One region of the Streptomyces sp. NPDC054047 genome, then DNA from elsewhere that is predicted to be linked to it. Evidence: riboswitches for the same ligand, from Rfam matches in the RefSeq annotation. Region 1 holds a riboswitch; each other region holds the start of a gene.
The links. A riboswitch is a leader RNA that binds a small molecule or an ion and turns the genes downstream of it on or off. The one in region 1 is predicted to bind cyclic di-AMP.
Positions count from the first base shown of each region.

Region 1 (9,456 bases):
GCACGGCCCTCGCCGCCGAGGAGGGCGACGCCCGCGCGCAGCTCCCAGTCCTCGTCGAAGTCGATGCGCGACTGCTCGTCGAAGGGGATGTCGAGCATGCCGTGGTCGGCCGTGACGTACAGGGCGCTGCGCGGCGGGAGCTGCTCGGCCAGGCGCTGGACCAGACGGTCGACGTACATGAGCTGGCCGCGCCAGGCGTCGGAGTCGACGCCGAAGCGGTGGCCCTTGCCGTCCACCTCCGCGTAGTACGTGTAGACCAGCGACCGGTCTCCCGCGCCCAGTTGCTCCGCCGCGAGATCCATGCGGTCCTCGCCGGAGAGCTTGCCGCGGAAGCTGCCGCCACTCAGCGCGATCTTGGTGAGCGGGGTGTTCTCGAAGGTCGGGGACGACACCTGGGCGGTGTGTACGCCCGCCGCGTGGGCCTGCTGGAAGACGGTGGGGTACGGCTGCCACTTGCGCGGGTCCGTCCACGGGTTCCAGCGGAGCTGGTTCATCAGCGCGCCGGTGGCGGGATTGCGGACGGTGTAGCCGGGCAGGCCGTGCGACGCGGGCGGCAGGCCCGTGCCGACCGAGGCCAGGGAGGTCGCCGTGGTGGCGGGGAAGCCCGCGGTGATCGGACGTCCCGTACCGCCGCGCGAGGAGCTGATGAGCGAGGTCAGGAAGGGCGCCTCGGCCGGATGGGCGCGCAGCTGCTCCCAGCCGAGGCCGTCGATCAGGAAGACGCAGTTCCGGTCGGCCGGGGCGAGTTCCTGGATGACGGGCGCGAAGCCCTCGACACCCTGGTGGGAGACGAGCGTGGGCAGCAGGTCGGCGAGCGAGCCCGCGCCGTACTCGGGCAGGGGCGCGGAGTCGAGGGAGAGCGGCTCTACGTCGTCCCAGGCGGGCAGGGACATCAGCGGGCGGTCTCCGCGGTCGCCTCGGACAGCGCCTGCGCGAAGGCCAGGGTCTGGCGCACGGCGTCCGGTCCGTCCCCCGCCTCGCTGACGCGCAGGCTGAGGTCGTCGGCGGTGGAGCTGCCGGTGTACCCGTGGTCCGCCTCGCAGTTGGGGTCGCCGCAGGCGGCGGGCTCCAGGTCGATGCGTGCCACGGCGCCCCAGCCGATGGTCAGGACGACCTCGCGGGGCAGCGAGCCCGGGACGTACTTCTCCGGGTTGGCCACGACGCGGCTGACCACGACCGATGAGATCCGGCCGATCTTCACGGACTCCGTGGAGGTCGTCGCGTACGGCGTCGGGGACGTGCTGTCCGCCGCCTGCTCGTCCGTGTGGCTGACGATGAAGCGGGTGCCGGTCAGGACGAGGACCGTCACATGCCGGCGCACTTCGTTCGCGTCGAACGTGGTCTCCTGGTGGACCAGGTACGACCCGATGGGATCGCCGCCGATCGCGGCCTCCACCGCCTCGGCCACGAGGGCCGGGTAGTAGCCGCTGCGCTCGATCGCCGCGCGCAGCCCCTGGGTCGTCGTACCGGTCTTTGCCATGCCGTCCATCCTACGACCCGGCGGAGGGCGCACGGTGCCCCACTGGCCGCCTCAGTACCCGGGCAGGGCCCGCGGGCCGAGGTCGCTGCGGGCCGGCGGGGGCGCGAGCCGTACGGAGGCACCGAGCACGGAGAGGCCCCGCTGGGCGACGACCACGGGCTCCAGGGACACCGCGACGACCTCCGGGTGATCGTCCACGAGGCGCGAGACCCGCTGGAGCAGCTCTTCCAGGGCCGGGGTGTCCACGGGCGCCGAGCCGCGCCAGCCGAAGAGGAGCGGGGCGGTCCGGATGGATCTGACCAGGGAACCCGCGTCGCGTTCGGTGACCGGGATCAGCCGGTGCCCGGTGTCGCCGAGCAGTTCGGACGCGGCGCCCGCGAGCCCGAAGGAGAGCACCGCTCCGGCCGCCGGGTCGATGACCGCGCGCACGACGGTGTCGACGCCGCGGGGCGCCATCGCCTGCACGACGGGCCGCAGCTCGGCGGGCTTGCCGAAGGCCTCGGTCAATTCGGCGTACGCGCGGCGCAATTGCTCCTCGTCCGCCAGGTCGAGCCGGACACCGCCGAGGTCGGCGCGGTGGCGCAGGTGCGGGGCCGTGGTCTTGAGGGCCACGGGGTAGCCCAGCGCACGGGCGGCCGCCACGGCCGCGTCCGGGTCGGGCGCGGGCAGGGCGTCGCGTACGTCGATGCCGTACCGCCCGAGCAGTTCGCGGGCGTCGTCCTGGCCGAGGGTGGCGCCGCGCGGGTCGCCCTGCTCGGCGAGGAGCTCGCCGATCCGCCGGGCGGCTGCGCTCTCGTCGATGTCCTCGTACTCGTGAACCTTGCCGGGCTCCTTGGCCTCGCGCCGCCACTGGGCGTACTTCACGGCTTCGGCGAGCGCCCGGACGGCACGCTCGGCGGCGGGGTAGGCGGGGATGCGGTAGGGCTGCGCGGGGTCCGAGGGCGGTGTCGCCGGCGCCGGTGCCGTCGCCGTCGCCGTGGGCAGGCGTTCCGCGGGGCGGGAGTGGCCCTCACTGCCGGGTGCGGGTGCGGCGGCGTCGGGGCGGGTCCGCGTGGCGGCGGCCAACGCTTCGGCGAGGCCGCCGAGTTCCACGTGGACCACGGCCACGGGCTTCGCGGGGCACCCCGCGGCGGCGGCGTGCAGCTCACCGGCCAGCGTCTCGGGGGACGCCGTGGTGCCGTCCTCCCCCACCCAGGGGATGGCGGTGACGATCACGGCGTCACAGGAGTCGTCCGACAGGGCGTCGGCGAGCGCCGCGCGGAAGTCCGCGGGGGTCGCCCCCGTGGTCAGATCCCGCGGCGGCATCGGCCGGAGCCCGTCGGCGACACACGCGTCGTACGTCAGAAGCCCGAGCGACTCGGAGTTGCCGAGGATGGCGACCCGGGGCCCGGAGGGCAACGGCTGCCCGGCGAGCAGCAGCCCCGCGTCCACCATCTCGGTGACGGTGTCGACCCGGACGACGCCCGCCTGGCGCAGCAGCGCCGACACCGTGGCGTGCGGAAGCCGCGTGGCCTGCACCGCGTGCCCCGTGGGCGCGATCCCGCTGTGCCGCGCCCCCTGCACCACGACCAGCGGCTTCGCCGTCGCCGCGCGCCGGGCGAGCCGCGTGAACTTGCGCGGGTTGCCGATGGACTCCAGGTACATCAGGGCGACGTCGGTGTCCGGGTCCTCGTACCAGTACTGGAGCACGTCGTTGCCGGACACGTCCGCGCGGTTGCCCGCGCTCACGAAGGTCGAAAGGCCCGCACCGCGCCGGTGCAGCCCGGAGAGCAGCGCGATGCCGATCGCGCCGGACTGGGTGAAGAGGCCGATCCTGCCGCGCTCGGGGGGATGCGGGGCCAGCGACGCGTTGAGCCGTACGTCCGGCGACGTGTTGATGACCCCGAAGGCGTTCGGGCCGAGGATCCGCGTGCCGTACGACCGCGCCTGGCGCACCAGTTCGCGCTGGCGCTCACGGCCCTCGGGACCGCTCTCCGCGTACCCGGCGGAGATCACGACGAGCCCGAGCACCCCGCGCTCCCCGCACTCCGCGACGGCCTGCGGCACCCGCTCGGCGGGCACGGTGACGACGGCGAGCTCGACGGGCTCGTCGATGTCCCGCACGGAGCGGTACGCGGGCACCCCGTCGACCTCGGCGCCCTTCCCCCCGGCGGCCTTGTCCCTCTCGTCGAACGCGCTGTTCACCGCGTACAGGCGTCCCGTGAAGCCCGCCTCGCGCAGATTCCGCAGCACGCTGCGCCCCACGCCGCCCGGCGTGCGCCCGACGCCGATCACGGCGACCGACTTCGGTGTGAGGAGGCGCTGGACCGACCGCGCCTCGGCGCGCTGCTCACGGGCCCGCATCACGGCGAGCGAACGGTCGGTGGGCTCCAGATCGAATTCGAGGCGGACGACGCCGTCCTCGAAGCTGCGCTGCTGCTGGTAGCCCGCATCCGTGAACACCTTGATCATCTTGGTGTTGGCGGGCAGCACCTCGGCGACGAAGCGCCGGATGCCGCGCTCCCTGGCGACGGCGGCGATGTGTTCGAGAAGCGTGGAGGCGACGCCCCTGCCCTGGTGGGCGTCCTGCACGAGGAAGGCGACCTCGGCCTCGTCGGCGGGCGCGCTGGCGGACATACCGCGCGAGTCGATGCGGTCGAAGCGCACGGTGGCGATGAACTCGCCGCCCACGGTGGCCGCCAGACCCACCCGGTCCACCTGGTCGTGATGGGTGAAGCGGTGCACGTCCTTGGCGGACAGGCGGGGGTAGGGGGCGAAGAAGCGGTAGTACTTCGACTCGTCCGACACCTGCTCGTAGAAGCTGACCAGGCGCTCCGCGTCCTCGGCCGTGATCGGCCTGATCCGGGCGGTGCCTCCGTCACGCAGCACGACGTCGGCTTCCCAGTGGGAGGGGTATGCGTGCCGGTCCGACGGGGTCTGCATGGGGCCAGGGTACGGGTCGCGAAGGCGCCTTGGCCGGGGCACGCTAGGAGTCGTCGACGGCCGGGACACGGGACCACGTGGTGGAAGGACGTACGGTCTTCGGAGTACGGGCCGGTCGTCGGCCGGGTGCGGACAGATGTCCGGCGGAGCACCCGTGACGGCATGAGACACTGGTCTAGACAAGTGTGAGACACCTGGAAGGGCAGCAACACATGGCTGAGCGCCGCGTCAACGTCGGCTGGGCCGAGGGCCTTCACGCCCGACCCGCCTCCATCTTCGTCCGCGCGGCCACCGCCGCCGGCGTCCCCGTGACGATCGCCAAGGCTGACGGCAACCCCGTGAACGCCGCCTCCATGCTCGCGGTGCTCGGTCTGGGCGCGCAGGGCGGCGAGGAGATCGTGCTCGCCTCCGACGCCGAGGGCGCGGACGCCGCTCTCGACCGTCTGGCGAAGCTGGTCGCGGACGGCCTCGAGGAACTCCCCGAGACCGTCTAGTACGGACTGGTACTCATACGCCGAAGGGCCCGCCCGAAATAGGGGCGGGCCCTTCGGCGTTTCCGCGTCCGCTTACTGAATATCGACACCGGACGCAGCATCGGAACGCAGACTTCGGACGCTGAATTCACTGAATTTGGGCAGCAGAAGTAATCCCCACCGAATAGCACTTCTTTGTATACGGCGCCTCTGTTAATGCCGGAGGCCCACCGTGTTTACGGCATGTTGCGAATCCCTCACACGATCACGGTCGCGGCCGCGGCCCCGCTCTCCGCGAGCGGGAAGCGCGGGGAAACGCAGTCGGTGCGCACCCGTCGCCCGCTCCGTGTGGGCCGCGGTGAGCGACCTGGCCCGCTCCGCGTCGCCGCGCGCGACCGCGTCGACGATCGCGGCGTGCTCCGCCCAGGACTCCGCGGGCGAGGCCGACGTCTCGACGACGTACATCCAGGCGATCTTGTGCCGGAGCTGGGTGAGCAGCGACGTGAGGCCGGGGCTGCCGGACGACTGGGCGAGCGTCTCGTGGAACCAGCCGCCCAGGGAGCGCAGATCCTCGCTCTGGCCCCGCCTGGAGCGCTCCTGACCGAGTCTGACGAGGCCGCGCAGGACCTTCAGGTGCGCCTCAGTGCGGCGCTGAGCGGCACGGGCGGCGCCCAGCGGCTCCAGGAGCAAGCGGATCTCCAGGAGGTCGGCCGCCTCCTGCTCGGTGGGCTCCGCGACGCACGCGCCCGCGTGCCGTCGCGTGACGACGAAGCCCTCGGCCTCCAGGGTGCGCAGGGCCTCGCGCACGGGGACGCGGGAGACTCCGTAGCGGCGCGCGAGCAGTTCCTCGGTGAGCCGGCCACCCCGTTCGTAGACACCGGAGACGATGTCGTCCCGGATGGCCGTGCATACCGAGTGCGCCGGAATGCGCATGACCTGACCTCCGCCTTAATCCCCGCGAAACGCGGTCGATCGACGCCTGTTCAGCGACTCTATTGCAGAGCGGCTGAATTTCCGACGGGTGGCCGGAATCCATGGATACTTTTGGCCAAAGGCGATGCGGGAACGGCGAAAGCCCCGGCTCTCCATGAGCCGGGGCTTTCGGTGAATCGGGTGCGCGTCGCGCGAAACGCCTGGGGTCAGACGTTGACGCCGTGCGAGCGGAGGTACGAGACGGGGTCGATGTCCGTGCCGTACTCCTCGCCGGTGCGGGCCTCGAAGTGCAGGTGCGGGCCGCTGGAGTTGCCCGTGGAGCCGGAGAGGCCGATCTGCTGGCCCGGAGTGACCGCCTGGCCGACGGTGACACCGAGGGACGACATGTGGCCGTACTGGGTGTACGTGCCGTCGTTCATCTTGATGACCACGTTGTTGCCGTACGCGCCGCCCCAGCCGGCCTCGACGACGGTGCCGGAGCCGACCGCGTGGACCGAGGTGCCGGACGCGGCGTGGAAGTCGACGCCGGTGTGGCTGCCGGAGGACCACATGGCGCCGCCGGTCTGGTAGCCCGTGGAGATGGACGAGCCGGAGATCGGGGAGACGTAGGTGTTCAGGCGCTTGCGCTCGGCCTCGCGAGCGGCACGCTCCTTGGCCTCGCGCTCCTTCTTGGCCTTGGCCTTCGCCTCGGCCTCCGCCTTGCGCTTGGCCTCCTCGGCCTTCTTCTTGGCGGCCTCTTCGGCCTTCTTGGCGGCTGCGGCGTCGTCGGCGGCCTGCTGCTGGGCGGCGGCCTGCGCGTCGATGCTCTGGGCGAGCGAGTCGCCCACGGAAATCGCCTGGGTGAGGCCGGTGTGCTCAAGAGCCGCGTCGTCGGCGGCGAGCGCCGGAGCGGCCAGGCCTCCGATGACACCGGTGGTGGTGAGCGCGGCGACGCCCGCTACGTTCGCGGTCGTGCGCGTGAGGCGGCTCGGGCGACGGTGCTTCCCGGTGGCACGGGTGAACGCCATGAAGCGGCTGATCCTTTCCTTCCTTCTCGCCTACCGGGTTAGCTGACGGGTTCGGAGCAGGAAGGTCTCCTACGAGTCCCTCGCCTCTCGGCAAGGTTCCCGATTCACCCCAAGGGGACATGTGGGTCCCCGGCTCCCCTGGCTCGCGCCGTACGGGGACTCGGCGATGACTGTCCGGTGCCGCGGGTGCGACGTACTGCATGACGAACAGCCGGACCAGACGCTAAGCGGGGCGTCTTTCAAACGACAAACGGATCAGAGCTTTTGTAGCGCACGCCACAGGTCAGACACGTAACCTCCATACCAATTCGGACATATGGGGACCCCGGGAGCAATTTTCCGCCACTAGGGTCCCCATATGTCCTGACTGTCACTCAGCCCGTGACCACACTCACTTCACCGATGCCGAGCGCCCTGACGGGCTCCTCGATCTGCGCGGCGTCACCGACGAGCACCGTCACGAGCCGGTCCCCGGGGAAGGCGCTCACGACGGCTGCGGTGGCCTCCACGGTGCCGGTGGCGGCCAACTGGCGGTACAGCTGCGCCTGGAAGTCGTCCGGCAGGTGCTGCTCGACCTGGTCGGCCAGGGTGGCCGCGACGGACGCCGCCATCTCGTACTTGAGCGGGGCGACGCCCACCAGGTTCTGCACGGCGACGTCGCGCTCGGCGTCCGTGAGGCCGTCGGCCGCGAGGGTACGCAGGACCTTCCACAGGTCGTCGAGGGCCGGACCGGTGGACTCGGTGTCCACGGAGCCGCTGATGGCCAGCATGGCGGCGCCCGTGCCGTCCGGAGCGGAACGCAGGACCTGGGCGAACGCCCGTACGCCGTAGGTGTATCCCTTCTCCTCGCGCAGGACGCGGTCCAGGCGCGAGGTGAGGGTGCCGCCCAGGCAGTACGTGCCGAGCACCTGCGCGGGCCACACGCGGTCGTGCCGGTCCGGTCCCACGCGGCCGATGAGCAGCTGCGTCTGGACCGCGCCGGGGCGGTCCACGATGACGACACGCCCGGTGTCGTCCGCGGTCACCGGGGGCACCGGACGCGGCTCGGCCGTGCCGCCCGTCCAGGCGCCGACGGTGTCGGCCAGGACGGCGTCCAGGTCCACGCCGGTCAGGTCGCCCACGACGACGGCGGTCGCCGTGGCGGGACGCACGTGCTTCTCGTAGAAGGTGCGCACCGCAGCCGAGTCGATGGCCGTGACCGTCTCCTCGGTGCCCTGACGGGGGCGCGACATGCGCGAGGTGGCCGGGAACAGCTGCCGGGAGAGCTCCTTGGCGGCGCGGCGCGCCGGGTTGGCGGCCTCGTGCGGGATCTCGTCCAGGCGGTTGCGTACGAGGCGTTCGATCTCGCTGTCCGCGAAGGCGGGGGCGCGCAGGGCGTCGGAGAGCAGGCCGAGCGCCTTGGGGAGGCGGGAGACCGGGACCTCCAGGGAGACCCGGACGCCGGGGTGGTCGGCGTGTGCGTCCATGCTGGCGCCGCAGCGGTCGAGTTCGGCGGCGAAGTCCTCGGCGGAGTGCTTGTCGGTGCCTTCGTTGAAGGCCCTCGCCATGATCGTGGCGACGCCGTCCAGGCCCGCGGGCTCGGCGTCGAGCGGCGCCTCCAGGTGGATCTCCACGGCGACGACCTGCTGGCCGGGGCGGTGGCAGCGCAGCACCGTGAGGCCGTTGTCCAGGGTGGCGCGCTCGGGCGCGGGGAAGGCCCACGGCCGTGCGGTGCCGGCCTGGGGCTGCGGGTGGAACTGCATCGTTGCGGCCTCGGTCACTTCGCCGCCTCCTCTTCTTCGTCCTCGTCGGTGGCTTCGGCGCCCTCGGGGGCGGCGATGGGCTCGTACACGAGCACCGCGCGGTTGTCGGGGCGCAGGCGGGCCGCCGCGGCCGCCTTGACCTCTTCCGCGGTGACGTCGAGGACGCGCCCGACGGCGGTCAGCGCGAGCTGCGGGTCGCCGAACAGGACGGCGTACCGGCACAGTTCGTCCGCGCGTCCCGCCACCGTGGAGAGCCGGTCGAGCCACTCGCGCTCCAGCTGGGCCTGGGCGCGCTCCATCTCCTCGGCGGTGGGGCCCTCTTCCGCGAAGCGGGCGAGCTCCTCGTCGACGGCCGCCTCGATGACGGGCACCTCGACGTCGCCGGACGTCTTCACGTCGAGCCAGCCGAGCGAGGGGGCTCCGGCGAGGCGCAGCAGGCCGAACCCGGCCGCCACGGCGGTGCGGTCGCGGCGCACGAGGCGGTTGTAGAGCCGGGAGGACTCACCGCTGCCGAGGACCGTGAGCGCCAGGTCGGCCGCGTCGCACGCGCGCGTGCCGTCCTCCGGGAGGCGGTAGGCGGCCATCAGGGCGCGGGCCGGTACCTCTTCCTCGACGACCTCGCGCAGCTCCTTGCCGATCGTGTCGGGCAGCGAGCCGTCGCGCGGCGGCTGCTTGCCGTCGTGCGAGGGGATGGACCCGAAGTACTTCTCGACCCAGGCCAGGGTCTCCTGGGGGTCGATGTCGCCGACGACCGACAGGACGGCGTTGTTGGGCGCGTAGTACGTACGGAAGAAGTTCCGCGCGTCCTCCAGCGTCGCCGCGTCCAGGTCGGCCATGGAGCCGATCGGGGTGTGGTGGTAGGGGTGGCCCTCGGGGTACGAGAGGGCGGTCAGCTTCTC
Region 1 covers NZ_JBVJKV010000018.1:3,126-12,581, forward strand. The annotation lists gene ACZ6ZP_RS40815 (alkaline phosphatase family protein) at 1-893, opposite strand, end outside; gene ACZ6ZP_RS40820 (DUF5998 family protein) at 893-1,480, opposite strand; gene ACZ6ZP_RS40825 (bifunctional acetate--CoA ligase family protein/GNAT family N-acetyltransferase) at 1,532-4,402, opposite strand; gene ACZ6ZP_RS40830 (HPr family phosphocarrier protein) at 4,615-4,896, shown strand; gene ACZ6ZP_RS40835 (GntR family transcriptional regulator) at 5,089-5,808, opposite strand; gene ACZ6ZP_RS40840 (M23 family metallopeptidase) at 6,015-6,815, opposite strand; cyclic di-AMP (ydaO/yuaA leader) riboswitch at 6,828-6,991, opposite strand; gene ACZ6ZP_RS40845 (M16 family metallopeptidase) at 7,190-8,575, opposite strand; gene ACZ6ZP_RS40850 (M16 family metallopeptidase) at 8,572-9,456, opposite strand, start outside.

Region 2 (9,456 bases), on a different contig from region 1:
GAGCGTGCCGCCGTCCTTGCTGTCCGCGGGAGGATTCAGCGTCACCGACTTCTCCTTGCCCGGAGCGATGTCCACGTCGCTCTTGGGATCGTCCGGCAACTGGATGTCGCCGATGCCCACTTCCACGTTCAGCTTCACCGTGCTGTCCTTCGGCACGATCACCTTCACCTGCCCGGCCCCCACCTCGGCGCTGGTGCTCAGCGTCCGGCCCTTGCCGGGACCGGCGCGGGTCAGGTCGAGCGTGCCGATGCCCGACCCCAGTTCGTACTGGGGCGCGACCTGTGCCGCCGTGGTCGGCCGCCACTCCGTCTCCGCCCAACTGGTGCTGATGTCCTTGGGCAGTGCGGCGGAGCCCGCGAGGAGCCCGGCCGTGATCACCGCGAGCACGATCGAGCCCACGCCGGTGCGCCCGAGGAAGGCGCTGAGAGCGATGCCGATGCCGAACACGGCGAGGGCGAGGGCGAGGCCGGCCTGCAGGCTGGTGCCGAGCGGCTGCTCCTCCCAGGTGAGGCCGGTGCCGAGACCGCCGGCGAGCAGCGCTCCCAGGAAGACGGAGCCACCGATCCAACGGGGGCCGCGCTGCTGGGGCCGGGGGGCCGCCGCGGGCTCCCGCTGCCGTATCCGCCCGTGCGGTGGGTCGGGCTGATACTGGACGGTCACGCCCTCGGGCCCCCAGAAGTAGCCCGAGATCCCGTCGTGGGTGCCGTCCTTGACGATCGGGTCCCGCCACCACGACGGGACACCGGCCACCGGTGGAGCCTTCGCCTCGGGCGGTGCGTCCGCCACGGCCTGGGCCGCCACCGGGTCGGGATCGGTCGTGCCGCGCTGCTGCGACCAGTACCCCGCGCCCGCGAGGAGCAGGGCGAGGACGGCCGCGAAGGTGAGGGCCCCGCCGTTGTTCAGCAGGGAGAGGAAGACGCCGCAGCCGACGAGGGCGAAGAGCACTGCCGTCAGGGCCTGGCCGTCCACCCGGCCGGAGAGGAGCCGACGCGCCTCGTTCTCCTCCTCGTCCTCGAAGGGGACGAATAGCCACGCGAAGCCGTAGAAGACAAGGCCGAGCCCGCTGGTGACGGAGAGGAGCGCGAGCCCGATCCGGAAGATCACCGGATCCATGTCGCAGTGCTGACCCAGCCCCGCGCACACGCCGCCCAGCCTTTTGTGCCGCCGATCGCGGCGGAAGGCCCGCACGTCCCACGGCCCGCCCGGCTCCCGCGCCGTGGCGGCAAGGTGGTCGCGCGGTGCGGCCTGCGGGCCCGTCCCGGCGGGCTGCTCGTCTGTCATGTGTCCATGGTGACGGGCCCGAGGCCGCCGCGGCAGTCGGGACAACCCTGGCCGAACCCTGAGATCGCCCCTGACACGTCCCTGCCCCGACCTCCGCGCCCCGCCGTCCGGGTCGGAGATCAGGGACGTCTCGGGGGTCGACCCTGATGCCCGCGCCCGCGTACGCGTGTGAATATCGGAGACATGCCGGAAGCCGCAGCAGTATCCATCGAAGACGAGCGGCCGCTGCGAAAGCTCTATCGCAGCGGTGACGGCCGTTGGCTCGGCGGTGTCGCTCGCGGCCTCGCCGGTCATCTCGGGCTGCCCGTGGTCTGGGTGCGGCTGATCTTCGTCGGTCTGTTCATGGCGGACGGGCTGGGTGCGTTGCTGTACGCGGCGTTCTGGTTCTTCGTGCCGCTGGGTGTCGGCGGGGTCGACGCCGAGCGCCCGCCCACCGCCGTCACCACCGAGACGGCGTCCGACGGACGCCGCAGACTCGTGGCCCGCAAGCCGGACAAGGGCCAGCTCGTCGCGCTGCTGGCGATGGTCATCGTCGCCATGGTCTTCGTCGGGAACGTGGATCTGGGCAGCTCGACCAAGGCCTATCTGGTCCCGACCCTGCTCGTCGCCGCCGGTGTCGCCCTGGTCTGGCGGCAGGCGGACAACGCCCGCAGGGCCCGCTGGATGGCCGTCGGCCGCCGCAGGCGCACCCTGACCATCGCCCGCGCGGGGGCCGGAGTGCTGCTCGTCGGCGCCGGTGTCTCCGGCATCTTCGTGCTGCAGGGCTCCACCTCGCACCTCAGCTCCGTGCTGCAGGCCGCGCTGGCGGTGCTCGTCGGCGTCGCGCTGCTCGCTGGCCCCTACCTCGTGCGCATGATGCAGGACCTCTCCGAGGAGCGGCTGATGCGTATCCGCGCCCAGGAGAGGGCGGAGGTCGCCGCCCATGTGCACGACTCGGTCCTGCACACCCTGACCCTCATCCAGCGCAATGCCGAGAGTGCCTCAGAGGTGCGCCGCCTGGCCCGCGCCCAGGAGCGCGACCTGCGTCAATGGCTCTACAAACCGGAGGGCACCGGCAAGGACGAGGCGGATGAGCCCGACACCCTCGCCGAAGCGGTCCGGCGCGACGCCGCGGAGGTGGAGGACAAGCACGGCGTCCCCATCGAGGTCGTCATAGTCGGCGACTGCCCGCTCGACGACCGGCTGACGGCGCAGGCGCAGGCCGCGCGGGAAGCAATGGTGAACGCCGCCAAGTACGGTGGCGAGGGCGGTGCGGTGCAGGTCTTCGCCGAAGTCGAGGGGGAGACGGTGTTCGTGTCCGTCCGGGACCGTGGCCCCGGCTTCGATCTGGATTCCGTGCCGGACGACCGCATGGGCGTACGAGAATCGATCATCGGCCGTATGCAGCGCAACGGCGGCACGGCGCGCCTGCGCGCGGTGCCGGGGGGCGGCACGGAAGTCGAGCTGGAGATGGAGAGGACGGCGACGACATGAGCGACGCGAGCGAGCCCGTGGGGCCCAGGGGTGGATCGGACGGAGCAGTCGAACCGTCCGCGGCCGAAGCGAACACGTCTGCCGGGGCGAATGAACCGGCTCAGGCCGCCGGTGGGGCTGGCGCGGCCAGTGGTGCCGTGGGCGGTGACCAGGAGGGCCGCCGTGCGCGCGTCGTCCTCGTCGACGACCACCGGATGTTCCGCACGGGCGTCCAGGCGGAGATCGGCAGGACCGCGATCACCGGTGTCGAGGTCGTCGGCGAGGCGGCGGACGTCGACCAGGCGGTCACGGTCATCACGGCGACGCGTCCCGAGGTCGTGCTCCTCGACGTGCATCTTCCGGGCGGCGGCGGGGTCGAAGTGCTGCGCAGGTGCGCGCCGTTGATGTCCGATGCCGAGCGGCCCGTGCGGTTCCTCGCGCTGTCCGTGTCGGATGCCGCCGAGGACGTCATCGGAGTCATCCGCGGTGGTGCCCGCGGTTATGTCACCAAGACGATCACCGGTACGGACCTGGTCGACTCCATCTTCCGGGTGCAGGACGGCGACGCGGTCTTCTCGCCGCGCCTGGCCGGGTTCGTCCTCGACGCCTTCGCGTCGACCGACGCGCCCCCGGTCGACGAGGACCTGGACCGCCTCACGCAGCGCGAGCGCGAGGTGCTGAGGCTCATCGCGCGGGGGTACGCGTACAAGGAGATCGCCAAGCAGCTCTTCATCTCCGTGAAGACGGTCGAGTCGCATGTGTCGGCGGTGCTGAGGAAGCTGCAGCTGTCCAACCGGCACGAGCTGACGCGGTGGGCGACGGCGCGGCGGCTGGTCTGACGGTCCCCGCGGCCGGGGGCGGTCCTGGCTAGCGGTGCGCGCCGTTCGCAGCGGGGGCGGGGCCCAACTTCCGTATCGCCCAGCGGTAGTGGCCCACCGCCTTGGTGATGCCGATGAGGCCCGTCAGCCACAAGATGAGGCCCGTGCCCATGCCGAGCGCGACGTCGCTGTACGAGTCGCGTCCCGGCTCGGCGTAGGCGGCGGCCGCGAACGACGCCCACAGGCCGAGTGCGCACACGAGGAGGGACGAGAGGAGCCAGCAGAGGCTGAGGCCGGGGGAGCGGAGAGCGGAGTCCGACGCCGGGTGGCTGTCCAGGGCCAGCCAGCTGTCGGTGAGTTCGCGGGCCTTCCGGTCGTTGCGGATACCGACGACGACGCCGATCACGCAGGGCACGAGGGCCCCGAGGCCCAGGACCGCGCAGAGCGGGACCATGACGAAGGCCATCACGTCGTGGTCCTCGATCATTTCGAGCGGCACCGTCAGGAGCGCCCAGCCGACGACACAGCCGAGCGCGAACAGCCAGAGCAGCAGGATTCGGTGCACGCCCATGATCTGCCTGCGCAGCGCTTCGAGTGCCATGCCGCGGTCGTGCAGCAGCGCGTTCCGGTCCTGCCAGGTGCGCAGGTAGGCAGGTGGCGGAGGGGGCGGCAGCGTACGGCGGGGCATGGCCCTGACAGTACCTCCGGGTCCACAAGGCTTCTCACCCCGCCCGCAGTGCCCTACAACACCCTGCCCGCGATGCCCCGCGCCCCGCCGACAACGGCCTGCGCCCCCCTCACGTGACCTCTCACGCCACCCGCGTCGCGCCCGCGAAGGGCATCTGGCTGATCGGGGCGAGACGTACCGGAGCGCTCGGGTTCGGGGCGTGGATCATCTGGCCGTTGCCCACGTAGAGCCCCACATGGCTGATGCCCTGGTAGAAGAAGACCAGGTCGCCGGGCTGGAGTTGGGAGCGCGGGACCCGCTCGCCCGCCGCGATCTGCGCGTACGTCGTGCGCGGCAGGTCGACCCCCGCAGACCGGTAGGCGGCCTGGGTGAGCCCGGAGCAGTCGAAGGCGTTGGGACCGGTGGCGCCCCATACGTACGGGCTGCCGAGGGCCTTGTGGGCGTACGAGACGGCCGCTGAGGCACGGGCGTTGGGCGCCTTGGCCGGGGCGCCCGAGACGCCGTCGCGGCCCGCGGTGCGGGACGCCCTGTCCTCGCCCGCCAGCTCCGCGCGCTGGTCGCCGGTGAGCTGCGACAGGAGCCGCTTGGCCGCGTCCAGCTTTCCGTTGACCGTCTTCTTGTGCTTCTTCAGCTCCGCCTGGCGGGACTTGAGGTGCGCCAGAGTCCCGTCGGCCTCGGTGTGCAGTTGGTCGACCTCCTGGAGCTGCTTGCGCACTCCGGCCACGGCCGCGGCCTGGCGGCTGTCCGCCCGGTCGGCGAGCGCGGCGCGCTCGAGGTACTGGTCGGGATCGGAGGAGAGCGCGAGCTGGACGGCCGGGTCGATGCCGCCGCTGCGATACTGCGCGGCGGCGATCGAACCGAGGCCCTCGCGTGCCGAGTTGAGCTTCTCCGTCTTGCGGGCCGCCTCGTCCCGCAGTTCGCGCAGGGACTTCTCGGCGCCTTCGGCCTTCTCCTTGGCGCCGTTGTACTTCTCGGTGGCGATCTCCGCCTCGCGGTAGAGCGCGTCGACCTTGGACTTCACCTCGGCCGGACTGAGCCGCGGATCCGCGTGTCCTGTCCCGTCGAACGCGGTGGCCGTGGCGGCCCCCGCGAGGGCGATGGTGGCGGCGGTGCGGGCCGTATGGCCACTGAGCGAGCGCTGTCTGGGCTTGCGGTGCGCTGCCACGAAGGGGGGCTCCTTAAGGGTCCGGCGGCGGCCCGCACAGGGGGAGCGGACCGCCGCCGGATTCTCGGCGGTGGTGTCCGACTGCCGCCCCTGGTCCGGGCGGCGGTGGGGAGCCGGTCACCTGACGAAGGACGCTAAACCTGGCCGTCACGGCTTGGTGGCGGATTGTGCACAACTGACGCAAGTGTTCTAGACGGTGACCGTATGTGGCTGTTCGATCTCTCGGGCGAGGACCCTTCGCGTACGCGTGTGACCGATGCGCCGCTTGGGGCCCACCTGGCTACGGAGCGGTGATAAGGCCCCGGCTAGGCTCCGGAACCATGGACGTTCTCACCCATCTCTTCGTCGGCCTGCACATCATCGGCATCGCCTCCCTCCTGGGCGGCTTCCTTACCCAGATGAAGCAGATGGGCCAGGGCACGGCCCGCTTCAACCCGGCGATGCTGCACGGCGCGCTGACGATGCTCGTCACGGGCGTGATCCTGGTGGGTCTCAACCAGGCGGACGACAATCCGGTCAACAACGTCAAGATCGGCATCAAGATGGCCGTGCTGATCGTGATCCTCGCGCTGGTCTACGTGAAACGGGACGAGGAGAAGGTGGACAAGGCGATGTTCGGCGCCGTCGGGCTGCTGACCGTCGTGAACATCTTCATCGCGGTGCTGTGGACCTGACCCGGCCCGCAGAACTCGGCCCGTAGAAACCGGCCCGCAGAACCCGAGCCGCAGAAAAACGGCCCTCCACGCGCGCGTGGAGGGCCGTTTTCTCGTGTGTGTGACGGTTACGCGGGTCGCACGACGCTGTGGATCGGCATGTAGTAGATCGACTCGACGCGGACGTTCGCGCCCGGCTTCGGGGCGTGGATCATCTTGCCGTCGCCGATGTAGATCCCTACGTGGCTGATGTCGTCGTAGAAGAAGACCAGGTCACCCGGCTTGGCGTCGGCGGTCTTCACGGTCGTGCCGACCTTCACCTGGTCCCACGTCGTACGCGGCAGGGAGATCCCCGCGGCCTTCCACGCGTCCTGGGTGAGCCCGGAGCAGTCGTAGGAGTCGGGGCCGGTGGCGCCCCACACGTACGGCTTGCCGATCTGCGCCTCCGCGAAGTTGATCACCTTCGCGGCCTTCGTCGCGTAACCGCTGTCCGTGTCACCGGAGCCGGAGCCGGAACCCGTGCCGGTGTCGGTGCCGGTGTCGGAGCCGGAGTCCGGGGTCTCCTTGTTCTGCTCGCGTTCCTTGGCCGCCGCCTCTTCCGCCGCCTTGCGCTTGGCCTCCGCCTCGGCCTCCTGCTTGCGGGCCAGCTCGGCGGCCTTGCGCTTGGCCTCTTCTTCCTTCTTCTTCTCGATCGCCGCGAGCCGCGCCTTCTCCTCGGCGGTCAGCTCCGAGAGCATCGTGCGCGCCTGGCCCAGCTTCTTCTGGACGGTCTGCTTGCTCGTCCTGAGGTCGTCCCGCGAGTCGCTCAGCGTCTCCAGGCTCTTGGCGGCCTTCGTGCGCTGCTTCGTAGCCGACGCCTGCTGCGTCTGGTAGTCGTCGACCGCCTTCTTCTGGCGCGCGGTGAGCCGGTCCGACAGGTGGTTCTGGTCGAAGTACCCCTGCGGGTCGTCGGCGAGCATCATCGTGGCGGTCTCGGAGACGCCGCCGGTGCGGTACTGGGCCGCGGCGAACGTGCCCAGCTCCTGGCGGGCCTCGTTCAGCTTGTCGGTGCGCTTGGCCACGTCGTCCAGGAGTGTGTCGACCTTCTTGCGCTGCTTGTCGGTGCGCTCCTTGGCCGAGTTGTACTTCTGGGTGGCGACGCCCGCCTGGTGGTAGAGGTCGTCGACCTTCTTCTGGACCTCTTCGAGGCTGGGCTTCTGCGGAGCGGACGGTGCTGCCTGCGCGCTCTGTGACAGCAGGGCCACGGAGGTGAGGGCCGCCGTCGTGATGCCGAGGGCGGGAGTGGCGCGTAGGCCGGCCATGCGGGTCCGCGGCTTGCGGTGCGACGCCAAGGGAGGCGACTCCTTCCGTAGACCGCCTACCGGGTTAGCTGTCGGGTTCGGGCGGGTGGTTCCGGAAGGTTGCCCTACAGTCCCGTACTTCGTACGGGACCGATTCACCCCAAGTTCAAAGTGGGTCCCCGGCTCCGAGGAGATCGAACTCGGCGGAGGCCACCCGTTCCCGGCGGGGTTCGCCGGTGGGAGTGCGAGCGGCCCGGGCAGCAACCTAGCCAATTCGTGTGGCCCGTGTGAAGGTTGATGTTCGATATGCCCGATACGTTTTCGTTACTTTACGAAGCTCTTGACGCGGGCACGCCGTGCCATGGCGGAGCGTGACCGTCCGCGGGCGGGGCGTAGGCGGGCGTAGGCGGGGTGAGGTGGCCGGAACCCGGGGCGGGTTGTCAGTGGGGCCGCCTAGACTCGGGAGGCGATGAGCAGCCTCTTTGATGACAGCTTCCTGGCGGACCTCCAGCCCTCGCGGGCCTCGGAGGAGGAGCCCCCGCCGCCGCCCGAGGACAGTGCCCCGGAATCCGTTCCGGATGATCTGTTCGACGGGAAGTTCGACGCGCCCACACCCCGGGACGCGCACTACCGCGGCGGCGCCCCCCGCCCGGTGATCGACCCGGCGGCCCTGCTCGACGGGCTGAACGAGAACCAGCGAGCGGCCGTCGTGCACGCACACTCCCCGCTGCTCATCGTCGCCGGCGCGGGCTCGGGCAAGACCCGGGTCCTGACGCACCGCATCGCGTATCTCCTGGCCGAGCGGCACGTGCACCCGGGGCAGATCCTGGCGATCACGTTCACGAACAAGGCCGCGGGCGAGATGAAGGAGCGCGTCGAGCAGCTCGTCGGGCCGCGGGCCAACGCGATGTGGGTGTCGACGTTCCACAGCGCGTGCGTGCGGATACTGCGCCGCGAGTCGAAGACGATCGGCTTCACCTCCTCCTTCTCGATCTACGACGCCGCCGACTCCAAGCGGCTGATGGCCCTGGTCTGCCGGGACCTGGACATCGACCCGAAGAAGTTCCCGCCGAAGTCCTTCAGCGCCAAGATCTCGAACCTGAAGAACGAGCTGATCGACGAGGAGACCTTCGCGGGCCAGGCCGCCGACGGCTTCGAGAAGACGCTCGCCCAGGCGTACGCGATGTACCAGTCGCGGCTGCGCGAGGCGAACGCCCTCGACTTCGACGACCTGATCATGACGACGGTCAACATGTTCCGCGCGTTCCCGGACGTCGCCGCGCACTACCGCCGCCGCTTCCGCCACGTGATGGTCGACGAGTACCAGGACACCAACCACGCCCAGTACGCCCTGGTGCGCGAGCTGGTGGGTCCCGCGGACGGCGAGGGCAGCGAGGGCGAGGGACCCGCCGAGCTGTGCGTCGTGGGTGACGCGGACCAGTCGATCTACGCCTTCCGCGGCGCCACGATCCGCAACATCCTCCAGTTCGAGGAGGACTATCCGAACGCGACGACGATCCTCCTCGAGCAGAACTACCGCTCCACGCAGACGATCCTGACCGCGGCCAACGCCGTCATCGAGCGCAACGAAAGCCGCCGCCCGAAGAACCTGTGGACCAACGCGGGCGCGGGCGCGGGCATCACCGGCTACGTCGCCGACACCGAGCACGACGAGGCGCAGTTCGTCGCCGACGAGATCGACCGGCTCACCGACGCGGGCGACGCGAAGGCCGGTGACGTCGCGATCTTCTACCGGACGAACGCGCAGTCCCGTGTCTTCGAAGAGATCTTCATCCGCGTCGGCCTGCCGTACAAGGTCGTCGGCGGCGTCCGCTTCTACGAGCGCAAGGAGGTCCGGGACGTCCTCGCGTATCTGCGCGTGCTCGCCAATCCGGAGGACTCCGTCCCGCTGCGGCGCATTCTGAACGTACCCAAGAGGGGCATCGGCGACCGCGCGGAGGCGATGATCGACGCGCTCTCGCAGCGCGAGAAGATCTCCTTCCCGCAGGCGCTGAAGCGCGTCGACGAGGCGTACGGAATGGCGGCTCGCTCGGCGAACGCCGTCAAGCGGTTCAACGTGCTGATGGAGGAGCTGCGGACCGTCGTCGAGTCGGGCGCG
Region 2 covers NZ_JBVJKV010000011.1:61,717-71,172, forward strand. The annotation lists gene ACZ6ZP_RS32605 (PspC domain-containing protein) at 1-1,281, opposite strand, end outside; gene ACZ6ZP_RS32610 (ATP-binding protein) at 1,465-2,754, shown strand; gene ACZ6ZP_RS32615 (LuxR C-terminal-related transcriptional regulator) at 2,751-3,572, shown strand; gene ACZ6ZP_RS32620 (hypothetical protein) at 3,601-4,239, opposite strand; gene ACZ6ZP_RS32625 (C40 family peptidase) at 4,361-5,404, opposite strand; gene ACZ6ZP_RS32630 (hypothetical protein) at 5,725-6,078, shown strand; gene ACZ6ZP_RS32635 (C40 family peptidase) at 6,186-7,388, opposite strand; cyclic di-AMP (ydaO/yuaA leader) riboswitch at 7,397-7,553, opposite strand; gene ACZ6ZP_RS32640 (ATP-dependent DNA helicase) at 7,807-9,456, shown strand, end outside.
Region 2: linked by a shared signal. The riboswitch ahead of ACZ6ZP_RS32635 (C40 family peptidase) and the one ahead of ACZ6ZP_RS40840 (M23 family metallopeptidase) in region 1 are both predicted to bind cyclic di-AMP.

Region 3 (9,456 bases), on a different contig from region 1:
GAACCGGAGTTGGAGGAGCTCGCGGCTTCGGCGGCACGGGCCCTGCTCGTGGCGTCCCGGACGCCGCGGTGGCGGGAAGTGGCCCTCCGGGTGACGCTGCTGCTCCGGGAGGTCGGGCTGCACGAAGGCTGGATCGGGCTCCCCACGACGGGCGGTTACGAGTGGCCTCCGAGTCGGCGGATCATGGAAGAGTGGCAGGGACGGATGGGGCGCCTGCTGGTCTCCAACCCCGGCTCCGCCGCCGAACTGCGAGGCATCGTGGCCGAGTTCGGCAGCGGGGACGTGCCCGCGCGCCGTGCCGACTTCTGCCCGAACGGGCACCTGGTCGGCGCCTCCGGCTGGTGTCCGCTCTGCGCGGCCCCGACCCCGGCTCCGACCCCGGCCCCGGACACCACCAACACCGTCTCCGGCGGCACCGTGCACGGCGCGGTGATCCAGTCGCGGGAGATCGACTCGGTCGTGGTGAACACCGCGCCCGTCGTCGCGGGCGACCACGTCGACTTCGGCGACGGCACCTTCAACGGCCCCACGATCGGCGTCCAGTACAACCACTACGGCCCACGGCCGGACAACGCCCCCGCGGCGGCGACCGGCTGGCCCCGCGTCGACCAACTGCGGCGCCTGGCCCTCGGCGTGCACCCCACCCGGCGGTTCGGCGACGAGCCGAGCCTGCCGCCGTACGTTCCGCGCGACTGCCACGGAGAGCTGACGGGCCTGGTCGCTCAGGCCGTGGCCAAGGGCGGCCTGGTCGTCGTCACGGGCGAGCCGCTCTCCGGCAAGACGATGACGGCATGGGCCGCGCTGCGCGGCGCCGTCGCGGACGACACCAGGGTCTACGCCCCGGACGCGGGGGCCGACCTGCGCGACCTCCCCGCCCGGCTCCGGGGTCGCGACGCCAAGGGCACGTACGTGGTGTGGCTCGACGACCTGGACGGCCACCTCGGCGAGCACGGCCTCACCGCGGGGCTCCTCGCCCACCTCACGCATGAGGGCATCCTCGTACTGGCCACGATGAACGACGAGGCGTACGACACCCACCGCTTCGGGGGCAGCCCCGCGTCCCGCGTCCTGAGCGCGGCCCGCACGGTGGAGGTGCCGGTCCAGTGGAGTCCCGCGGAGCTCGCGCGGCTCGCGCAGGCCGACGATCCGCGGCTCGTGGACGCCCTGCGGTGGCGCGGCGAGCGGGGGGTCGGCGAATTCCTCGTCATCGGGCCGGAGTTGTGGGACGAGTGGCGCCGGGCGCGGCGGCCCGCCGCGCAGCCGCTGGGGCATCTGCTGGTGAGGGCCGCGATCGACCTCGCCCGGTGCGGGATCGAGGACGTACCGGAAGAGCTGCTGGAAGCGGTGTGCGCCGTCTACGGCTCCGTCCTTGAGGACGCCGACTCCGAGGCGGTCGGCCAAGCGCTCTCCTGGGCGACCGAGCCTCGGCAGGGCATCACCGGGCTGCTGGTGTCGGACGACGAACGGGGCACCTGGCGGGTCTACGGCTCGCTCGTCGCGGACGCCGTCCGCTCTACGGACATCGCGCCGGTTCCGCTCATGGTCTGGCTCCAGGCTCTCGGAACGGCGGAGGACGACGCGCTCTCGTTCGACGCGGTGGCGGAGGCCGCCCGGCGGATCCTGACGCCGCGCGCCGCGCAAGAGGACGGCGACGCTCTGACGGCGCTCGGCATGCTGGCCGCCGCGGAGGACGACGAGGAGGGCGCGGTGGAGTGGCTGCGCAAGGCGGCGGACTCCGGGAGCCTCGTCGGGGCCGGGGCGCTGGGCGATCTCCTCTTCTTCCAGGGCAGGGACGCCGAAGCCATCCCGTACCTGGAGCGGGCCGTGGCGGGGGACTGGCCCGACGTCGAGGTCACGCTCGGCCGCGCCCACCAGAACCGCGCCGTCCACTACCTCCGCCGGGCCGAGGCCTCGGGCAACGCCGATGCCGGGCGGCGCCTGAAGGGCCCCCTCGCCCCGCCCGACCAGGGATCGGCCCCCGGCTAGGGATACCGTCGACCCCATGCAAGACCAGCCGCCCGCCCCCGCAGAGGCGACCCCCGCAGCCTGCCCCGCAGGGGCCGCGTCCCCGGCGCCCGACGCCCAGGGGCCCGAGCTCTTCACCTGGGAGTTCGCCACCGATCCCTACCCCGCCTACGCCTGGCTGCGCGAGCACGCACCCGTGCACAAGACCCGGCTGCCCAGCGGTGTGGAGGCCTGGCTGGTCACGCGGTACGCCGATGCCAAGCAGGCGCTCGCCGACCCCCGGCTCAGCAAGAATCCGGCCCATCACGGCGAGCCCGCGCACGCGAAGAGCAAGACCGGCATCCCGGGCGAGCGCAGCGCGAACCTCATGACGCATCTGCTCAACATCGACCCGCCGGACCACACGCGGCTGCGGCGCCTGGTCTCCAAGGCCTTCACTCCCCGCCGTATCGCCGCATTCGCGCCGCGCGTGCAGGAGTTGACCGACCGGCTCATCGACCAGTTCGTGGAGAAGGGGGAGGCCGACCTCATCCACGACTTCGCCTTCCCGCTGCCCATCTACGCCATCTGCGACCTGCTCGGCGTCCCCCGCGAGGACCAGGACGACTTCCGCGACTGGGCGGGGATGATGATCCGCCACGGCGGAGGGCCCAGGGGAGGAGTCGCCCGGTCCGTGAAGAAGATGCGCGGCTACCTCGCCGAGCTGATCCACCGCAAGCGCCTCGAACCGGGCGACGACCTCATCTCCGGGCTCATCCGCGCCTCCGACCACGGCGAGCACCTCACTGAGAACGAGGCCGCCGCGATGGCGTTCATCCTTCTCTTCGCCGGGTTCGAGACCACCGTCAACCTCATCGGGAACGGGACGTACGCCCTCCTGACCCACCCCGAGCAGCGCGAGCAGCTCCAGGACTCCCTCAAGGACGGCGACACCGCCCTCCTGGAGACCGGGCTCGAGGAGCTCCTGCGCTTCGACGGTCCCGTGGAGCTCGCCACCTGGCGGTTCGCCACCGAGGCGCTGACCGTCGGAGGGGAGGACATCGCCGCCGGCGACCCCGTCCTCGTCGTGCTCGCCGCCGCCGATCGCGACCCGGAACGGTTCCGGTATCCGGACACGATCGACCTCGCCCGCCGCGACAACCAACACCTCGGCTACGGCCATGGCATTCATTACTGTCTCGGCGCACCGCTCGCCCGGCTCGAAGGCCAGGCCGCCCTCGCGACCCTCCTGCGGCGCCTGCCTGACCTGCGACTCGCGGTGGAACCTGGTGATTTGAGGTGGCGTGGCGGGCTCATCATGCGCGGACTCCGCACGCTGCCCGTGGAGTTCACACCCGCACAGCGGAGCAAATATTCGACACCTGGAGAGACGTTTAACTGACGGACCGTCAAGACTGTGACTTTCACGTGATCTCCGCTGCATCGACTTGTGACAAGCGTTCGACTGCCGCTACGTTCACCGACGACTCGGCATCCCGTGCCGCAGTCGTCGCTCCAGTCACGCGAAAGGCAACCGCATGCTCTCCGGCAATGGTCGTCACCGACGCCCCCGCCAGGCCCCGGCCCTGATCGTCGCGGCAGGAGTCGCAGGATCGGCCATCGCGATCCCGCTGCTCGGTGCCACCAGCGCGAGCGCGGCGGACACCGCCACGTGGGACAAGCTCGCGGAGTGCGAGAGCGGCGGGTCCTGGAGCGCGGACGCGGGCAACGGGTACTACGGCGGGCTCCAGTTCTCGCAGCAGGTCTGGGAGGAGTACGGCGGCCTCGACTTCGCGCCGAGCGCCGACCTGGCCAGCCGCTCGCAGCAGATATCCGTCGCCGAGAAGGTCCTCGACGACCAGGGGACCAGCGCCTGGCCGAGCTGCGCGCCGATCGCCGGTCTCACCCAGGACGGCGCCGCCGCGGACGTCGACCCGGGCGCTCCGATCACGACGATTCCTTCCGACGAGTCGACCGAGTCCGGTGAGTCGGCCGAGCCGGACGAGTCGGACGAGCCGAGTAAGTCGCCGAGCGAGTCGGCCGACTCCGCGGACGGCACCAAGTCTTCGGACAAGCCCTCGGACAAGTCCTCCGAGAAGCCGGGCGCCGATGACGACGCTGACGCCGACGCCGACGCGCGAGACAAGAATCACGACGAGCCGGGCAACTCGGGCGAGTCGGATGACCCGGGCAAGTCCGGGCAGAGCGATGAAACTTCGCCCACTCCCACCCCCTCCTCCGGCGCGGGCGAGGGCCGTCACCGCGGCGACAGCGCGGACGACAAGCCCTCCGACGACACCTCCCGCGAGGGCTCGGGCCGGCACGCCTCCCGCGGAGAGGAGCGTCAGCAGGACGGCTCCGACGGGACGTACACGGTCCGTTCCGGAGACAGCCTCTCGCTCATCGCCGACGACCTCGACGTGAAGGGCGGGTGGACCGAGCTGTACTCCGAGAACGAGAAGTCCGTCGGCTCCGACCCCGATCTCATCCTTCCCGGTCAGAGCCTCGATTTGGGCGAAAAGTAGGGGTAGTTGACGACTCGTTTTGCGCTTGATGTCCCAATTGGCGCAAGTGAGAGATGGGTCTCAGAAGCCCTGATCGTCTTTGAGTTTCTCCCGATCGCATGACTACGGTCGGGACCGCTCGCCACAGCGGGCCCCGCCGGTCGGTACGCCGAGTCCTGCCAACGGCCGTTCGGGAACAGTCGTCGCGTAAGCGCCGTAGGCAGGAGCGGGGGACCCAAGGTTTCCGCCGGGACCGGATGTCGAGCGTCGCGAGAGCGAGGCCGACGGAAGGAAACGGCTAGGGGTTAAGTCGCGCTTCAAGGAAGCGCGGCCGGGCAACTTCATCGGCCCGAACCCGACAGCTCACCTCGCAGGCGTCGGTGAGGGGATCACTCATGCTGTTTTCCAGCAAGGGCAAGCACCGCCGCCCGTCCAAGGCCACCCGTGTCGCCACGCTCGCAGGCGTCACCGGTGTCGCCGTCGCCGCCCCGCTGATGGCGGCCGGCTCGGCCTCCGCCGCGACCGGCTCCGAGTGGGACGCCGTCGCCCAGTGCGAGTCCGGCGGCAACTGGTCCATCAACACCGGCAACGGCTACACGGGCGGCCTGCAGTTCTCGTCGTCCACGTGGGCCGCGTACGGCGGCACGAAGTACGCGCCCACCGCCGACAAGGCCTCCAAGGCCCAGCAGATCGAGATAGGCGAGAAGGTCCTCGCGGGCCAGGGCAAGGGTGCCTGGCCGAGCTGCGGCGTCGGCCTCTCGGGCGCCTCCTACGAGGGTGGCGGTGCGCAGGAGAGCGCCCCGCAGCAGACCCAGGAGCAGCCCAAGAGCCAGCCCAGCGCCCAGACCGAGCAGCCGCAGCAGGCCGCTCCGAAGGCCGAGGCCCCCAAGGCCGAGGCTCCGAAGACCGAGTCCAAGAAGACCGTCGAGACCCCGACCGGCAAGACGGTCAAGAAGGGCGACGGCGAGTACAAGGTCAAGAAGGGTGACACCCTCTCCAAGATCGCCGAGGCGAAGGACGTCAAGGGCGGCTGGCACAAGGTGTACAAGCTCAACGGCGACATCATCGACAACGCCGACATGATCTACCCGGGCCAGCAGCTCCACCTCAGCTAAGAGCTGACGGCGGCGGCGCCTCGGCGGAGGCGTCGCCCCACCCCCGTCCCCACGGGCCCTCCCCGCCCCGGTGCGCGTATCCCCCGTACGCACCGGGGCGGGGTCATGTGCGCCCTCCACGTTTTGTTCCGTTCGGAAACATTTTGCTCTCGGTTTGTCCACAGGGCGGTCGCTCGGCTGGCTCTTGTCCGGGAGCCGGTTAGGCTCGTGTCCGCGAGGCCAACGCCCCGCGTACCCGCGTCACATCCCAGAAGGAGATGCTCGTGCCGTCCATCGACGTCGTCGTAGCCCGGGAAATCCTGGACTCCCGAGGCAACCCCACGGTCGAGGTCGAGGTCGGCCTCGACGACGGCAGCACGGGTCGTGCCGCCGTTCCGTCCGGTGCGTCCACCGGTGCTTTCGAGGCCATCGAACTCCGTGACGGTGACCCCAACCGTTACCAGGGCAAGGGCGTGGAGAAGGCCGTCCTCGCCGTCATCGAGCAGATCGGCCCGGAGCTCGTCGGGTACGACGCGACCGAGCAGCGCCTGATCGACCAGGCGATGTTCGACCTCGACGCCACCGACAACAAGGGCTCGCTCGGCGCCAACGCCATCCTCGGCGTCTCGCTGGCCGTCGCGCACGCCGCGTCGGAGGCCTCCGACCTCCCGCTCTTCCGCTACCTCGGCGGCCCGAACGCGCACCTGCTGCCCGTTCCGATGATGAACATCCTGAACGGCGGGTCGCACGCCGACTCGAACGTGGACATCCAGGAGTTCATGATCGCGCCGATCGGCGCCGAGTCGTTCTCGGAGGCCCTGCGCTGGGGCACCGAGGTCTACCACACGCTGAAGAAGGTCCTGAAGGACAAGGGTCTCTCCACCGGCCTGGGCGACGAGGGCGGCTTCGCCCCGAACCTGGACTCCAACCGCGCCGCGCTCGACCTCATCCTCGAGGCCATCAAGCAGGCCGGTTACGTCCCCGGTGAGCAGATCGGTCTCGCGCTCGACGTCGCCGCGTCCGAGTTCTACAAGGACGGCAAGTACGAGTTCGAGGGCAAGTCCCGCTCGGCCGCCGAGATGACCGAGTACTACGAGGAGCTCGTCGCCTCGTACCCCCTCGTCTCCATCGAGGACCCGCTGTTCGAGGACGACTGGGCCGGCTGGAACGCCATCACCGAGAAGCTCGGCGAGAAGGTCCAGCTCGTGGGCGACGACCTGTTCGTCACCAACCCCGAGCGCCTGGCCCGTGGCATCGAGGAGAAGTCGGCCAACGCCCTTCTGGTGAAGGTCAACCAGATCGGCTCGCTGACCGAGACCCTGGACGCCGTCGAGATGGCCCAGCGCAACGGCTTCAAGTGCATGATGTCGCACCGCTCCGGTGAGACCGAGGACGTCACCATCGCCGACCTCGCCGTCGCCACCAACTGCGGCCAGATCAAGACCGGCGCCCCGGCCCGCTCCGAGCGCGTCGCCAAGTACAACCAGCTCCTGCGCATCGAGGAGATCCTCGACGACGCCGCGGTCTACGCCGGTCGTTCGGCGTTCCCCCGCTTCAAGGGCTGAGCCGCTTCTCCGGGCCGAGGCTCGGGCTCCGGCTCCGCTGAGCAGTTACCTACGTCCCCGTACTCGGTCCCGTACCGTGTGCGGGGACGTACGTACGTATCGGGGAGGCGGCACACATGGCCGTGAAGGACCGCGACCGGTTCTCCACCGCGACCAGACTGCGGCTGCTCGGCGAGCAGACCGCGGAGCGTGTCTACCGCTCCCAGACCAAGCGCCAGGCGCGCCGCTCCCGGCTCACGGGACGTGCCGCGCTCCTCGCGCTCGTGCTCTGCTCGCTGGTCGTCGCGCTCGCCTACCCGATAAGGCAGTACGTCTCCCAGCGCGCCGAGATCGCGGACCAGCGCAAGGAGCAGGCCGAGCGCCGCGCGAACGTCGAGAAGCTGCGCGACGAGAAGGCCCGCTGGCGGGACGACGAGTACGCGGAGCAGCGCATCCGGGACCGGCTGCACTACGTGATGCCGGGCGAGACCGGCTACACGGTGGTCGACCCCGAGGCGGCGAAGAAGCAGCGCTCCGACCAGGGGGCGGCCGCCAGGCCCTGGTACTCGAACGTCTGGGACGGCGTCGACAAGGCGGACCGCCCGGCCGACGACTGACCCGGTACCACCACCATTCTCCGTAGTCACCGCACCATCTCTCCTTGAGAACCGATCGAAAGACAGGCATGGAAACGCCCCCGCCGACCACCCCGCGCACCGAGCCCACCGACGCCGACGTCGAGGCCTTCAAGCAGCAGCTCGGCCGTCCGCCGCGCGGCCTGCGGGCCATCGCCCACCGCTGCCCGTGCGGGCAGCCGGACGTCGTCGAGACGGCGCCGCGCCTGCCGGACGGGACGCCGTTCCCGACGACGTACTACCTGACGTGCCCGCGGGCCGCCTCCGCGATCGGCACGCTTGAGGCCAACGGCGTCATGAAGGAGATGACGGAGCGGCTGGGGACGGACCCCGAGCTCGCCGCCGCGTACCGCGCGGCGCACGAGGACTACATCGCGCGCCGGGACGCCATCGAGGTCCTGGAAGGCTTCCCGAGCGCGGGCGGCATGCCCGACCGCGTGAAGTGCCTGCACGTCCTGGTCGGCCACTCCCTGGCCGCGGGCCCCGGCGTGAACCCCCTGGGCGACGAGGCGATCGCGATGCTCCCGGAGTGGTGGCGCAAGGGCGCGTGCGTGTCCCTTGCGGAGGCCGAGCCCGCCGCGGAGGAGCGCGCATGACCCGCGTGGCCGCCATCGACTGCGGTACGAACTCGATCCGCCTGCTCGTCGCGGACGCCGACCCCGCCACCGGCGAACTGGTCGACCTGGACCGCCGGATGACCATCGTCCGCCTGGGCCAGGGCGTCGACAAGACGGGCCGTCTGGCCCCGGAGGCCCTGGAGCGGACCTTCGCGGCGTGCCGCGAGTACGCCGAGGTCATCAAGGAGCACGGCGCCGAGCGCCTCCGCTTCGTGGCGACCTCCGCCTCCCGCGACGCCGAGAACCGCGACGACTTCGTACGCGGCGTCCTGGACATTCTCGGCGTCGAGCCGGAGGTCATCAGCGGTGACCAGGAGGCCGAGTTCTCCTTCACGGGAGCGACGAAGGAGCTGGCGGGCAGCGACCACCTGGCCAAGCCGTATCTCGTCGTGGACATCGGCGGCGGCTCGACGGAGTTCGTCGTCGGCGACGAACACGTCGCCGCGGCCCGCTCCGTCGACGTCGGCTGCGTGCGCCTGACGGAGCGCCACATCCGCTCCGACCCGCCCGCGCCCGCCGAACTCGACGCCGTCCGCGCCGACATCGAGGCCGCGCTCGATCTGGCCGAGCGGACGGTGCCGATCCGCGAGGCCCGCACCCTGGTCGGGCTCGCGGGTTCGGTGACCACGGTCTCCGCGATCGCGCTGGGCCTGGACGCGTACGACTCCGCGGCGATCCACCACTCCCGGATCTCCTACGAGCGGGTGAGCGAGATCGTGGGACGCCTGAGCCGGGCCACGCACGACGAGCGCGCCGCGATCCCGGTGATGCATCCGGGCCGCGTGGACGTGATCGTGTCGGGCGCCCTGGTCCTTCTGTCGATCATGGATCGGACCGGCGCCCGGGAGGTCGTCGTCAGCGAGCACGACATCCTCGACGGCATCGGCTGGTCGATCGCCTGAGCGCGTCATATAGCGTCTGAGCGGCTGGTGAGGGGGTCGAAGGGCCCCGCGGCGACATGCCGTCGGGAAACTTCGTGAAGTTCTTCACAAGGAAATCGGCTCGGTTGGTCGATGTTCAGGGGTTCCGAGCCCCTGAAAGTGCTCCCAGAGGACTCCGCGACCCATGACAGTGAAGGTTCGCGAGTGTGTCCGGAGCGTGTTCCGGGCGGGTGGTCC
Region 3 covers NZ_JBVJKV010000014.1:105,930-115,385, reverse strand. The annotation lists gene ACZ6ZP_RS37595 (tetratricopeptide repeat protein) at 1-1,986, shown strand, start outside; gene ACZ6ZP_RS37590 (cytochrome P450 family protein) at 2,003-3,346, shown strand; gene ACZ6ZP_RS37585 (transglycosylase family protein) at 3,483-4,469, shown strand; cyclic di-AMP (ydaO/yuaA leader) riboswitch at 4,651-4,840, shown strand; gene ACZ6ZP_RS37580 (transglycosylase family protein) at 4,844-5,563, shown strand; gene eno (phosphopyruvate hydratase) at 5,821-7,107, shown strand; gene ACZ6ZP_RS37570 (FtsB family cell division protein) at 7,224-7,703, shown strand; gene ACZ6ZP_RS37565 (DUF501 domain-containing protein) at 7,772-8,317, shown strand; gene ACZ6ZP_RS37560 (Ppx/GppA phosphatase family protein) at 8,314-9,240, shown strand.
Region 3: linked by a shared signal. The riboswitch ahead of ACZ6ZP_RS37580 (transglycosylase family protein) and the one ahead of ACZ6ZP_RS40840 (M23 family metallopeptidase) in region 1 are both predicted to bind cyclic di-AMP.